Regions from separate parts of the Priestia sp. SRI_019 genome, predicted to be linked through region 1. Evidence: a T-box and tRNA genes for the amino acid it is inferred to sense, from the RefSeq annotation. Region 1 holds a T-box; the other holds one or more tRNA genes.
The links. A T-box is a leader RNA that pairs with one kind of tRNA and senses whether it is charged. The one in region 1 lies ahead of ileS (isoleucine--tRNA ligase), so its partner is inferred to be a tRNA-Ile.
Positions count from the first base shown of each region.

Region 2: it encodes a tRNA-Ile, which carries the amino acid that the T-box ahead of ileS (isoleucine--tRNA ligase) is inferred to sense. The anticodon was not compared.

Region 1 covers NZ_JBYCZN010000001.1:617,704-621,645, forward strand. Annotated here, with positions in the region: gene AC2YJL_RS03220 (YggT family protein) at 1-175, shown strand, start outside; gene AC2YJL_RS03225 (YlmH family RNA-binding protein) at 226-999, shown strand; gene AC2YJL_RS03230 (DivIVA domain-containing protein) at 1,084-1,578, shown strand; T-box leader at 1,648-1,868, shown strand; gene ileS (isoleucine--tRNA ligase) at 1,940-3,942, shown strand, end outside.
Region 2 covers NZ_JBYCZN010000007.1:9,745-13,686, forward strand. Annotated here, with positions in the region: gene AC2YJL_RS24315 (hypothetical protein) at 219-452, shown strand; tRNA gene AC2YJL_RS24320 (tRNA-Ile) at 1,393-1,469, opposite strand; gene AC2YJL_RS24325 (cell wall hydrolase) at 1,836-2,414, shown strand; cyclic di-GMP riboswitch class I at 3,015-3,099, shown strand; gene AC2YJL_RS24330 (anti-repressor SinI family protein) at 3,119-3,250, shown strand; gene AC2YJL_RS24335 (anti-repressor SinI family protein) at 3,267-3,419, opposite strand; gene AC2YJL_RS24340 (AbrB/MazE/SpoVT family DNA-binding domain-containing protein) at 3,671-3,942, shown strand, end outside.

The sequences.
Region 1 (3,942 bases):
GGCATCTAAGTTTGGTCAGCTGCTTGGCAGTATTTGTGAGCCTTACTTAGAGCCTTTTCGTAAAATCATTCCGCCTATTGGCATGATTGATATTTCACCTCTTGTTGCAATCTTTTTACTACGATTTGCGCAAGCAGGGGTACGTTCACTTCACAGTATGGTTGGATTTATTTAAAAAGGAATCGCTGGATTCCTTTTTTACATACCAATAGTAGGAGTAATAATATGTCTATTTATGAACATTTTAGGCAAGAAGAACATGGATTTATTGACCAGGTTCTTCAGTGGAAAGAAGATGTCCTACATCAATACAGCCCAAAATTAACGGACTTTTTAGATCCAAGAGAGCAGCAGATTGTGACGGCTATTGTCGGGACTGAAGGAGAGGTTCAAGTTTCATTTGATGGTGGACAACCGTTTGCTGAACGCAAGCGTGCGCTGCTATATCCGGATTACTATGTACCTCAAAGCGAAGATTTTCAGTTGCGTATGTACGAGCTCAATTATCCTAAAAAGTTTGTGACAATTGAACATCCTCAAGTTCTTGGTTCGGCGATGTCCTTAGGACTGCGCCGTTCAAAATTTGGAGATATTTTGGTCGCAGGAGACGATATTCAGCTTGTAGCTGCAGAGGAAATTTCTTCTTATATTGAGATGAATTTAACATCAATTGGAAAAGCCAAAGTTTCACTTTCTTCTATTCAAAGAGAGCAGCTGCATGTGGTAAAAGAAGAGCTGATTGAACACATTTATACAGTTTCTTCAATGAGGCTTGATGTTTTGCTGTCGACCATTCACAATTTATCAAGACAAAAAGTCCAGCCTTTTATTGCAAATGGAGCGGTAAAAGTGAATTTTAAAGTCGTTGAACAGCCTTCTTTTGAATGTCATGAAGGTGATATTTTGTCACTTCGTGGTCACGGCAGAAGTCGTATCGTTTCACTTGAAGGCAAAACCAAAAAAGAAAAATGGCGAATTGTTGTAGGAAAGCAGAAATAAAGAAATCTACTAGCAGGAAATTTTAAAAATATGTCGAATAAACCATTACTAATGACGTAATGAGACAACACGGAGGTGGCCTAGATGCCTTTAACCCCTTTGGATATTCATAACAAAGAGTTTAATCGCGGATTTCGCGGATATGATGAAGATGAAGTAAATGAGTTTCTTGACCAAGTAATTAAAGACTATGAGCTGGTCATGCGTGATAAAAAGGAGTTAGAAGGAAGAGTATCTGAATTAACAGATCGTCTTGGACATTTTACTAACATCGAAGAAACGTTAAATAAATCAATTTTAATTGCTCAAGAAGCAGCGGAAGATGTGAAGCGAAACGCTGAAAAAGAAGCGAAGCTCATTATAAAAGAAGCAGAAAAAAATGCGGACCGTATTATTAATGAAGCACTGTCTAAGTCTCGTAAAATTGCGATGGACATTGAGGAGACGAAAAAGCAGTCTAAAGTATTTAGAACTCGTTTCAAAATGTTAATCGAAGCACAGCTTGAAATGTTAAACAGCGACGACTGGGATCAGTTGATGGATTATGAGATGCCAGCGCTAGAAGAAAAAATTGACTAGTCAAGACATCATCTTGACTTCTCACGTTTTGTTGTCATATAATTTGGTAACAGATGAAATTTCATATCAAACAGTACGGAGACAGGGACAGTAGCTTTTTTAGTTTGTCAAAGCGAATCGAGGATGGTGCGAGCTCGATAACAAACAAAAAAGTGAAAATCACCCTAGAGTACCATTGCTGAACTGATGATAGTAAGCAGTGGCGGTTTATTCACGTTACGAATGCAAAGAGGATTTGCGTGCAGCAAATCTACTAGGGTGGTACCGCGGGAGGCCTTCTCGTCCCTTTTTGGGATGAGGAGGTCTTTTTGTTATGGTACAAAAAGATATGAAATTTACGTTTTTTTTTGGAGGGTAAAACATGGAATATAAAGATACATTATTGATGCCAAAAACTGAATTTCCGATGCGTGGAAATTTACCGAACCGCGAGCCTAAAATGCAAGAACAGTGGGCTGAAATGAATATTTATGAAAAAGTACAAAAACGTACGGAAGGCCGTCCGCTATTTGTCTTGCATGACGGACCTCCATATGCGAATGGCGATATTCACATGGGACATGCATTAAATAAAATTTTAAAAGATTTTATCGTTCGCTATAAGTCGATGTCAGGCTTCTGCGCACCTTATGTACCAGGCTGGGATACACACGGTTTGCCAATTGAAACAGCTTTAACAAAAAATAAAAAAGTAAACCGCAAAGAAATGACGGTAGCTGAGTTCCGTAAGCTTTGCGAACAGTATGCTTGGGAACAAGTAAACGGCCAGCGTGAGCAGTTCAAGCGTTTAGGCGTACGCGGAGATTGGGATAATCCATATGTAACGCTTCAGCCGCAGTACGAAGCGCAGCAAATCAAAGTGTTTGGTGACATGGCGAAAAAAGGCTACATCTACAAAGGGTTAAAACCTGTGTACTGGTCCCCTTCAAGTGAATCTGCTTTAGCAGAAGCGGAAATTGAGTACTATGATAAGCGTTCAGCTTCTATTTACGTAGCGTTTAACGTAAAAGATGGTAAAGGTGTGCTTGAACAAGATGAAAAATTCATCATTTGGACGACAACACCATGGACAATGCCAGCTAACCAAGGGATTGCTGTCAATCCTGAGCTTCAGTACAGCGTAGTTGAAGCAGATGGAGCAAAATATGTAGTAGCAACTGAACTGATTGAAACAGTTGCTAAAGAAATTGAATGGGCTGACTATAAGACGGTTCGTACGGTAAAAGGTTCAGAACTTGAGCGTGTAGTAGCTGAGCATCCAATCTACAAGCGTGATTCATTAGTTGTTCTTGGCGATCACGTAACAACGGATGCTGGTACTGGGTGTGTTCATACAGCACCGGGACACGGGGAAGACGACTTTATCGTTGGTCAAAAATACGGATTGGAAGTTCTTTGTCCAGTCGACAGTAAGGGTCATATGACGAATGAAGCACCAGGATTTGAAGGATTATTTTATGATAAAGCGAATAAACCGATTACAGACAAACTAGAAGAAGAAGGCGCGCTGTTAAAATTAAGTTTCATTACCCACTCATACCCACATGACTGGCGTACAAAGAAACCAACAATTTTCCGTGCAACGGCACAGTGGTTTGCGTCTATTAAAGATTTCCGTGAAGATTTATTAAAAGCAGTAGAAAAAACAAAATGGGTGCCTACTTGGGGTGAAACGCGACTTTATAACATGGTGCGTGACCGCGGCGACTGGTGTATTTCTCGCCAACGTGCATGGGGCGTTCCGATTCCAGTATTTTATGCTGAAAATGATGAGCCAATCATTACGGACGAAACAATCGAACACGTATCAAATCTATTTAGAGAACATGGATCAAACGTATGGTTTGAGCGTGAAGCAAAAGACTTGCTTCCGGAAGGCTTTACTCATGAAGGAAGCCCAAATGGCCGCTTCACAAAAGAAACAGACATCATGGACGTATGGTTTGACTCTGGTTCTTCACATCAAGCTGTTCTTGAAGAACGTGAAGACTTACAGCGTCCGGCTGATTTGTATTTAGAAGGTTCTGACCAATACCGCGGCTGGTTTAATTCAAGTCTTTCTACAAGCGTAGCTGTAACGGGTGAAGCACCTTATAAAGGGGTACTTAGCCACGGATTTGCTTTAGACGGTGAAGGTCGCAAAATGAGTAAGTCATTAGGAAACGTTGTAATTCCAGAAAAAGTAATGAAACAACTAGGTGCAGATATTTTACGTTTATGGGTAGCTTCTGTAGATTACCAAGCTGATGTTCGTGTATCTGATAACATTTTAAAACAAGTAGCAGAAGTATATCGTAAAATCCGCAACACGTTCCGTTTCTTACTAGGAAACTTAGCGGACTTTAATCCAACAACTGATGCTGT
Region 2 (3,942 bases), on a different contig from region 1:
GTATTTGATGTTATTAAAACGCTAGTTACAGCAATAATTTGAAGTTTTTAACAATTTTAGTGAAATTATTCACTTGATAGAAAACTGACAAAGAAAATACAAACCATGTTATACATAGCTTTTCCTATTCTATTATCCTCTTTATCATACTTCTAGTTATTAAGACCTTCACTTAAGAAAATAAAAACAGCTAATATTTTTAAATAAGGAGTTTTTAAATGAGTAATTACAAAAAAACTAAGACTAAAAAAAATATAATTTTAGGTATTATATATGCTCTAATTATAATATCTGTATATGCATTTAACTTACCTCTACAGATAGCTTTCTCTATACTTACTCTTGTCATAATATTTGAACTTGTAACTTCTATAAAAGAAGATGACAAAGCTAAGAATGTTATAAACATTATTACCCTATGTTTATTTATACTTGGAATTGTTCTTCTCTAACTAATACTTACTTACAAATAACAATACAAAAAAGAGCAAAGGCTTCTTTATTTTCAAATCAATCAAGAAAGTACCATTTTAAATTCTTCAAACACGACCCATTCATATTTTCCTGATATATCCAATATATAGAATATCATTCATCAAGAAGACCGGTCTAAAGCCATATTAATGCTCTCACAGAGTACTAATTCTTATCCCCTAACACAACATCTGATTTTACAAACAAGTAACAACTTATTCGGGAATTTCAAATGTACGATCCAATGGAAAGATGGTATAGGTCACCTGGTATGTACGGAAGCCAAAAGTATTAAGGCTTCAACTATTGCACTTTCATCGGTTAAAAAATCTTTAATAAACACCCAAAAATGGTTAGAAAAATCAGAAAAATATTTAGACAATGTTGCTAAAATAATAAATATAAGAAAACACTAATTTTTTGTTTTTCTTACATAATTTTTTCTACCTGGAGTAAACTAAACAAGACGCCGTGAGGCCTCTATCCAATACTTTAAAATCCTTGTTGTTTTAAACAGAAAAACCTACTGGTGCCGGATGAACCAATAGGTTTTTCTGTTTTATAACTTTATATCTCATAAACGTTTAATTAACATAAAACGTATTATCAAATGCTTTTCTTATCTCCATTCTAATAACATTTAAATTAGTTTCACATAATGGATTGAAGCAATTCTCTTATACAATAAAAAGGCAGCTTGCTTTATCAGCAAACTGCCTTTTTGTAACGACCCGTTCGGGATTCGAACCCCTAACCTTTTGATCCGTAGTCAAACGCTCTATCCAATTGAGCTACGGGCGCTTCCTAAAATGGCGCAGATGAAGGGACTTGAACCCCCGCGGACTTTGACACCTTTGTCGGTTTTCAAGACCGATCCCTTCAGCCAGACTTGGGTATTCCTCCATATTTCAGGGTCACTGGTGGACCTTGTAGGACTCGAACCTACGACCGGACGGTTATGAGCCGTCTGCTCTAACCAGCTGAGCTAAAGGTCCTTTCTAAGGCATATCCGGTGTATTTTCTGCCGTTTATTACGATTCTGTCTTTGGGTGTCTTCACTCAAATAGGACTTTTTACACTGTTCTAAATTAATATTAGCGTTAAAATTAATCACTTAGTTACTAATATTAGGATGTTTCCTAAAAAACGGTTTCAAACTCTTTACTTTAAGTAAGTAAATATACTACCCAGTTTTTACCCTATAACGATCTATCCTCTAAATATAAACAGTCTTCTATAATGTAGTACAAACATTTGCATTTTTTAGTATGAAGACCTGTTTTTAATAATCATTCAAATAAAGGAGAATTTACATGCATTTTTTAAAGAAACTAACAATGGGATCTTTGGGTATCTTCCTCGTGGGTACTTTATACACTCAGACTTCTGCATACGCTTCTGATTCGTTACAATCAACCAGCCATAAACAAGAAATAACTTCATTGCAAACACAGCTAGTCAATATGGGATATTTACACGTGAATCCAACGGGACAATACGGCTCGTTAACTCGAGAAGCCGTTAAGAATTTCCAGCACGATGTGGGCCTTATGCAAGACGGACTTGTAGGTCCCGGTACATATACACAAATAAATAACGTAGAAAAAATGGCACACGTGGTTTATGGAGAGGCACGAGGTGAGGTCTATGAGGGGCAAGTAGCTGTGGCAGCTGTCATTCTAAACCGTGCTAAAAGCCCAGATTTCCCACAAAGTATACTTGGTGTTATTAGTCAACCAAATGCGTTTACGGCTTTAAATGACGGACAATACGCTTTGACACCAAATCAATCTGCTTATCGAGCAGTAACGGATGCTTTTAAAGGATGGGATCCTACTAATGGAGCAGTCTATTATTATAATCCTACAACTGCAACAAATAAATGGATTTATACACGTAAAGCATATAAGAAAATTGGTAGTCACGTTTTTGCTTATTAATCCAACTAGTTAGAGTATGAATAATATAACGTACTTTCAGCTATGTTATAATCCTTATTTACCAGCATTCCTGCTTCCCTAAGAATGATGAAATGCTAAATTAATATTCTGTTTTCTATACATATATTTCAAATTGAAAACACTATATAATTGGTTCACCCTCGATTTTAATACATTTTATACATATGAATCGTGACAAAAAGCTACTTCGCTGCTATTGCTGAAGTAGCTTTTTATTTTGCTATTATTAAGAATAATTCAGTATGGACACTTTAAAATTTAAATATGTTTAGTTTAAGCAAAACCAAATAGCTAAATACTGTACATTAGATTTCCTTCTAGTTAACACAATGATAGTTTTTAATAGTTAGACATTCAAAACTATAAAAAACCTTTTAGAGGCTTATTTAGAATGCCTATTATAGAACCAACCGCAAGATTAATGTAAGGGTAAATATATATTATCTTAAAGGAGAATTTAATTAGTTCGGAGGTTGGAAAAAGAAAATCTTTGTCAAAGGAATTAAAAAATAAATAATAATCCTTATTTTTACATGATTTTAAATCCATTATATAGTAATATATTTATAAAATTACATATTATGATAAAGGCAAACTAGTTGAAAAACTAGGACGCAAAGCTACAGGTCTAAGGTTAAATAGCTATGGCAGCTGAGCTCCCTGAATATCTGGAGGTAATTTTCATGGATGGTAAACAACAATTGATAGAAAAAGAATTAGATCAAGAATGGGTTAAACTTATAACAGAAGCTAAGGAATTGGGATTAACTATTGAAGAACTTAAAAAGTTCTTCAAAAAACAAATAACCCCCTAATCACAAGCAACACTAGTCATATTTGGTCTTGTTTATAATCATTCAATTTCTGGGATTTCCTATTTAAAAACTCTTTAAACTCCTCTTTGGTAACGCTAGAATTCATGGCTTCTTGGACTAAAACTAGCCATTTATAGGAAAGAGTAGTTTCATAATTTGAATTATTCATTATAATCTTCCTCCTTTACAACTTGTCCTATTATAAAGCAAATTGATTTGTAATATAAGCTATAATGATAAAATTATTACTTTTTATCCGTTTTTTTACATAAACTGTTATTCATAGGGTCTTATTCAGTTGTTTAGCTTATGAAGATCGAATTTAATAGCCTAGGTAAAGTGTAAACTCATGAAGATATAAAATGAATATAAGTAAATTTATCCTTTGTTTATAAAAGTGCATTTGAAAGGATTTTATTAGTGAAAGAGAAAGAATCATCCAAAGATTACTTAATAATTGATAATATGGGGAGAGTAAAGGTACCTTCCCAGCTTCTAGAGCATGCCAATATTCACTCATCTGCTGCAATACAATTCTTCAACTACAAAAATTACATTGTCATGAAGCAGGTTGAATTTTCACCGGTTCTTTTGGAAGAAAATAAAGATAAGCACTTAATTAGGACTATTGATAATTTAGGCTACATTGTAATTCCGAAGATACTTCGTGAAATACATGATATAGATCTACA